Regions from separate parts of the Pseudomonas sp. GNP014 genome, predicted to be linked through region 1. Evidence: predicted binding sites of a transcription regulator. Region 1 holds the regulator's gene; the other holds the start of a gene.

Region 1 (3,320 bases):
GCGTGGTGCTGATTGATACTGCCGGCCTGCAAGCCAGCGATCCGGCCCTGCGCATGCAGCTGGAAAGTCTGGCCGGGCGCGGTATCCGTTCAAAAAATTATCTGGTGCTGGCAACCACCAGCCAGAAACAGGTTCTAACCGCCGCTTATCACAGTTACAAGCGTTGCGGGCTTGCCGGGTGCATCCTGACTAAACTGGATGAAACGGCCAGCCTTGGCGAAGTGTTGAGCCTGGCGATCAGTCATGAATTGCCGGTCGCGTACCTGACCGATGGCCCACGGATTCCGGATGATCTGCATCTGCCGCGCCGTCATCAACTGGTCAGCCGCGCCGTCAGCGTGCAAATGCAGGAAGAACCCAGCGAAGAAGCCATGGCTGACATGTTCGCTGATATCTATCACAGCCCGACCAAGCAGGTAGGCTGAGGTATTCATGAACAGTTTTTGTACCTACATCGATGGCCTGCCATGCATTGTTCCGGTTGTGAACGCGCAGCCAGTAATGTGGCCTCCGTCTATGCAAGACAAGGTAAAGAAATAACATGGGCAGCATGCATCCCGTACAGGTGATCGCGGTGACCGGCGGCAAAGGTGGCGTCGGCAAGACTAACGTGTCAGTGAACTTGTCTCTGGCGCTGGCAGAGCTTGGCCGTCGGGTCATGCTGCTGGACGCCGACCTGGGGCTGGCGAACGTCGACGTTCTGCTGGGACTGACCCCCAAACGTACTTTGGCCGACGTGATCGAAGGCCGCTGCGAGCTGCGCGACGTCCTGTTGCAGGGCCCCGGCGGGATCCGCATCGTGCCGGCCGCTTCCGGCACCCAGAGCATGGTGCACCTGAGCCCGGCGCAGCACGCCGGCCTGATTCAGGCGTTCAGCGACATCGGCGACAATCTCGACGTGCTGGTGATCGACACCGCTGCGGGTATTGGTGACTCGGTAGTCAGTTTTGTACGCGCCGCGCAGGAAGTGTTGCTGGTGGTCTGCGACGAGCCGACGTCCATTACCGACGCCTACGCGCTTATCAAACTGCTCAACCGCGATTACGGCATGAACCGCTTCCGCGTGCTGGCCAACATGGCCCAGAGCCCGCAGGAAGGGCGCAACCTGTTCGCCAAGTTGACCAAGGTCACGGATCGCTTCCTTGACGTGGCCCTACAATACGTCGGCGCCGTGCCTTACGACGAAAGCGTGCGTAAGGCGGTGCAGAAGCAGCGTGCGGTCTATGAAGCCTTTCCGCGTTCCAAGTGCGCCCTGGCGTTCAAGGCCATCGCCCAGAAGGTCGACACCTGGCCGCTGCCGGCGAACCCGCGCGGCCACCTGGAATTTTTCGTCGAGCGCCTCGTGCAGCAAACGGCAGGACCAGTGCTATGACCGCCAGCGGTATGAATTACTACAAGAAGTCGGCACGCGACGCGCAATACGAGTTGATCGAGCGTTACGCGCCACTGGTCAAACGCATTGCCTACCACTTGCTGGCACGCTTGCCGGCCAGTGTGCAGGTCGAAGACCTGATTCAGGCCGGCATGATCGGTCTGCTCGAAGTCTCGACCAAATACGACGCCAGCAAAGGCGCCAGTTTCGAAACGTACGCGGGCATTCGAATCCGCGGCGCGATGCTCGATGAAGTCCGTAAAGGGGACTGGGCGCCACGCTCGGTTCACCGCAACACCCGTATGGTCAGCGACGCAATTCGGGCAATTGAAGCTAAAACCGGCCGTGATGCTAAAGATCACGAGGTTGCGGCCGAACTCCAATTGAGTCTCGACGATTACTACGGGATTTTGAATGACACCCTGGGCAGCCGCCTGTTCAGTTTCGACGACCTGTTGCAGGACGGCGAACACGAAGGGCTGCACGAGGATGGCGCCAGTGCTCATCTTGAGCCGTCACGCGATCTGGAAGATGAACGTTTCCAGGCCGCACTGGCGGACGCGATTGCCAATTTGCCGGAGCGTGAGCGACTGGTGTTGGCGCTGTACTACGACGAAGAGCTGAACCTCAAGGAAATCGGTGAAGTCCTTGGCGTCAGTGAGTCGCGGGTCAGCCAGTTACACAGCCAGTGCGCGGCCCGCTTGCGGGGGCGTTTGGGGGAGTGGCGAGCGCGCTGAAGGCAGTGTGGGGACACTGCGAACGAGGCTGGTGCGGTGATGAACGGCACCGGTCTTGCTCTGTTGTGCTCCAGACAGTCTTCGAGTGCTACGCCGGATTGATTGAAATGGCGCGTCCAGGTGCTGGGCGCGTTTAAGACTGCTTGGAGGTCGAATTGGACAAGAACATGAAAATCCTCATCGTTGATGACTTCTCAACGATGCGGCGGATCATCAAGAACCTGCTGCGTGATCTGGGGTTCACCAACACCGTCGAGGCCGACGATGGCACCACTGCCATTCCGGTGCTCAACAGCGGAAGCATCGACTTTCTGGTAACGGACTGGAACATGCCGGGCATGACCGGTATCGACCTGCTGCGCCACGTGCGTGCCGATGAAAAACTCAAGCACCTGCCGGTGCTGATGGTGACGGCAGAAGCCAAGCGTGAGCAGATCATCGAAGCGGCCCAGGCCGGTGTGAACGGCTACGTGGTCAAACCTTTCACGGCTCAGGCGCTGAAAGAAAAAATCGAGAAGATTTTCGAACGCATCGGCTGATGAACGCGCGGGGGAGCTATGGAGCATAACGAATCTTCACAGGGCGATTTCGAGTCGACCCTGAAAAAACACGCGGTCGAACTGGTCGAGAGCCTTGAAAAAGGCAGGTTCGGCGACGCTGTGCAACTGATCCATGAGCTCAATCAGACCCGTGACCGCGGCCTGTATCAGGAAGTGGGCAAGCTCACGCGCGAACTGCACAGTGCGATCGTCAACTTCCAGATTGATCCGCACATGCCGCAGGCCGAGGAAGTGTCGCAAATCACCGACGCCACCGAACGCCTGGGCTATGTGGTCAAGCTGACTGAAGCCGCGGCCAACCGCACCATGGATCTGGTGGAAAGCGCCACCCCGGTGGTCAATGGCCTGGCTGACGAAGCCCAGGCCCTGAGCACCGATTGGGGTCGCTTCATGCGTCGCGAGGTCGGGGCTGAAGAGTTCCGCGAACTGGCGCGTCGGGTCGACGGTTTTCTGTCGCGCAGCAGCACGGACAACCGTGCGGTGTCGAGCAACCTCAACGACATCCTGCTGGCCCAGGATTACCAGGACCTGACCGGTCAGGTGATCAAGCGCGTGACCCAACTGGTCACCGAAGTCGAAAGCAATTTGCTCAAACTCGTGCTCATGGCCAGTCAGGTGGACCGCTTTGCGGGCATCGAACATGACCGCGCC
Region 2 (3,320 bases), 1.5 Mb from region 1:
ACGAAGTTCTGTGTGAACCAAGCTGCTGGCGATGGTGATGGTGGTCTGTCAGACACTGAATGGGTGTCTGACAGAGCTGATGGCTAACAGGCTGACGCCCTCATTGTGATTGCGGTCAGACGCGGAACTGGCGCAGCAACTGGTTCAGTTGTTCACTCAACTGCCCCAGCCTCACACTGGCCACGCTCGACTGTTCTGCCGCCAGCGCCGTGCTATGGGATAACCCGGCCGCCTGAGTCACGTTCTGATTGATGTCCTCGACCACGTGCGCCTGTTGCAGGGTGGCGCTGGCGATCGAGGCATTCAGGCCATTGAGATTGCGCAAGGCCTGGCCGATGGCATTCAGACTTGCCCCAGCCAGTCCGGCCTGCTCAATGGTCAGCTGCGACGCCTTGCTGCTGTCGCCGATGACCTTGACCGCTGCCTCGGAATGATTCTGCAAGCGCTCGATCATCGACTGGATCTCTGCGGTCGACTTCTGCGTGCGCTGAGCCAGCAGGCGCACTTCATCGGCCACCACGGCAAAGCCGCGACCTTGCTCGCCGGCCCGCGCTGCTTCGATGGCGGCGTTGAGGGCGAGGAGGTTGGTCTGTTCGGCAATCGAGCGGATCACCTCCAGCACGCTACCGATTTGTGTACTCTCGGCGGCGAGGGTGCGAATCACCTCCACGGCCTGGTCGATGGTGCCGGATAGCCGGTCGATCTGCTGCAAACTGCCGTCGATGTTGATCTGGCCCTGTTGCGCCTGTGCTTCGGCGTCACGCATTTCGGCAGCGGCATGCTCGGCGTTTTTCGCCACATCCTGCACGCCGTAGGTCACTTCGTTGATCGCGGTGGCTACCAGCTCCATCTGCTGCGACTGCTGCTGGCTACGTTGCTGCGCCTGCGTGGCATCGTTGCCCAGCTCGCTGGACGACTGGCCAAGGGCACTGGCCGACACCTGCAAGTCGCCGATCACTCGGCGCAGTTTGGCGGTGAACGCGTTGAAGTGATGCGCCAGCTCAGTGACTTCATCCTTGCCGTGAGTATCGAGGCTACGGGTCAGATCGCTTTCGCCACTGGCGATGTTGGCCATGGCGTTCACGGTTTCCTGCAGCGGACGAACGATGCTGCGCGCGATAAGGATCACCAGCAGCGCCATGATCACGGCGATCACCAGGCCGATGACCGTAGCTTTGATCACTTGGCCCTGGAATTCCGCCTGAACGTCGTCAACGTAAACCCCGGAGCCGAGCACCCAACCCCACGGTTCGAACAGTTTGACGTAGGAGGTCTTGGCCACCGGCTCGCTCGCACCGGGTTTCGGCCAGCGGTAATTGACCATGCCGGCGCCTTTGGATCGGGCGATGGCGACCATCTCGTTGAACACCGCAAAGCCGTCCGGATCGCGGATCGCCGAGAGGTTCTGGTCTTCGAGTTTCGGGTTGGTCGGGTGCATGACCATCACGGGCGTGAGGTCGTTAATCCAGAAGTAATCGCTCTGGTCGTAGCGCAAGCCACGGATGGCGGTGAGCGCCTGCTTCTGCGCGGCCTCTTTGCTCAGGGTGCCGGCCGTTTCAAGGTCGTGGTAATAGCTCAGCAGGCCACTGGCGGTCTGCACCACGTGTTGGGTTTTCTGGGCTTTGGCGTGATACAGGTCGTCGTGGATCTGCTTGAGCATCAACACGCCCAAGGTCAGCAACATGACCACCGCCACAATCAAAATGAGCCACAAGCGTCGGCTGATCGACACACTGCGCAAGCTGTTCATAACGCTGTCACTCCGGATTCTTTTTCTTGTAATAAAGCACCGCCAGCATCCAACCACGATTTCGTGGGCGGGCATACGCGACCCAAGTCGAATAACGCGACAGCGCTATTAGGGCTTGTCTGTTAGGATTTCGGCCCCGCGCGTGAAAACCTGAATCCAAGTTGATATTTCACGGAATTTTGACCGTTTCGTGTAGATCCTGTGCGCGCGGAATCGGTACAGCCATAAACAGCTACGCTGAACGCAGTGAACCAAAAAATACTATCGGAGCATGCCGGCGTGCATCGCTCTTTGGGGGATTGATGGATCTTTGGACGGCCTTGCAGGCACTGATACTAGGCGTTGTAGAAGGGCTTACGGAGTTTTTGCCCATTTCCAGTACCGGACACCAGATCATCGTTGCCGATTTGCTCGATTTCGGCGGCGAACGGGCCATGGCGTTTAACATCATTATCCAGCTCGGCGCGATTCTCGCGGTGGTCTGGGAGTTCCGGCGCAAGATTGCCGACGTGGTCATCGGCTTGCCGACCCAACCGAGTGCACGGCGCTTTACCGCCAATCTGCTGATCGCCTTCCTGCCGGCCGTCGTGCTCGGGGTGGTGTTTGCCGACCTGATCCACGAATACCTGTTTAACCCGATCACCGTTGCGACGGCGCTGGTGATCGGTGGCCTGATCATGTTGTGGGCGGAAAAGCGTCAACATCAAGTGCATGCCGAAACGGTCGACGAAATTACCTGGAAAGACGCGTTGAAAGTCGGCTTCGCCCAGTGTCTGGCAATGATTCCCGGTACGTCGCGTTCTGGCTCGACCATCATTGGCGGGCTGTTGTTCGGCCTGTCGCGCAAGACCGCGACCGAGTTTTCGTTCTTTCTGGCCATGCCGACCATGGTCGGTGCCGCCGTTTACTCGGGCTACAAGTACCGTCATCTGTTTGTGCCGGCGGACGTTCCGGTGTTCGCCATCGGCTTCGTCACGGCGTTTATTTTCGCCATGATCGCCGTGCGCGGCTTGCTCAAATTCATCGCCAGCCACAGCTATGCGGCGTTTGCCTGGTACCGGATTGTCTTCGGTCTGGTGATTCTGGCGACCTGGCAGTTCGGCTGGGTGGACTGGTCGGCCGCCAAACCATGAGTGACTCTCGCGCACGTCGCCCGGAGGGTCGTCCGTCAGGCGGCAGTATCCAGAACCTGAAGCTGAAACTGCTGGTTTTGGCGATCATCTGCGCGTTGCCGCTGTTCGGTTCGCTGTCGATGTGGCTGCACGGGATCTCGCTGGTGCCACTGACCGCCTATGGTGTGGTCAGTGTGCTGGCGTTCTTCATGTATTGGGCGGACAAGCGCAAGGCACGCGCCGATGCATGGCGCACGCCGGAAAACATTCTCCACGCCGTGGAACTGGCCGGCGGCTGGCCGGGCGCGTTGATTGCCCAGCAAGTGCTCCGGCACAAGACGCGCAAAGTGTCGTTTCAGATTCTGTTCTGGGTGATTGTGGCATTGCACCAGGTGTTCTGGATCGACCAGTTGTTCCTCGGCGCGAACCTGCTTTCATTGTTCTGAGAATCAGCCAAT

What was found. Region 1 encodes FliA, which starts transcription of late flagellar genes. Its sites were predicted from a motif close to CTAAAGTTTNNNNNNNNNNNGCCGNTAA; they were not measured.
Region 2: a site for FliA is predicted at 1,878-1,905, ahead of ACXX9E_RS20315 (methyl-accepting chemotaxis protein). Genes of this name have one in related genera too.

What each region holds. Positions count from the first base shown of each region.
Region 1 covers NZ_JBTGUS010000001.1:3,004,077-3,007,396, forward strand. The annotation lists gene flhF (flagellar biosynthesis GTPase FlhF) at 1-425, shown strand, start outside; gene fleN (flagellar synthesis regulator FleN) at 542-1,372, shown strand; gene fliA (RNA polymerase sigma factor FliA) at 1,369-2,109, shown strand; gene ACXX9E_RS13510 (chemotaxis response regulator CheY) at 2,277-2,648, shown strand; gene ACXX9E_RS13515 (protein phosphatase CheZ) at 2,667-3,320, shown strand, end outside.
Region 2 covers NZ_JBTGUS010000001.1:4,518,329-4,521,648, reverse strand. The annotation lists gene ACXX9E_RS20315 (methyl-accepting chemotaxis protein) at 116-1,750, opposite strand; gene ACXX9E_RS20310 (undecaprenyl-diphosphate phosphatase) at 2,053-2,883, shown strand; gene ACXX9E_RS20305 (DUF1294 domain-containing protein) at 2,880-3,308, shown strand.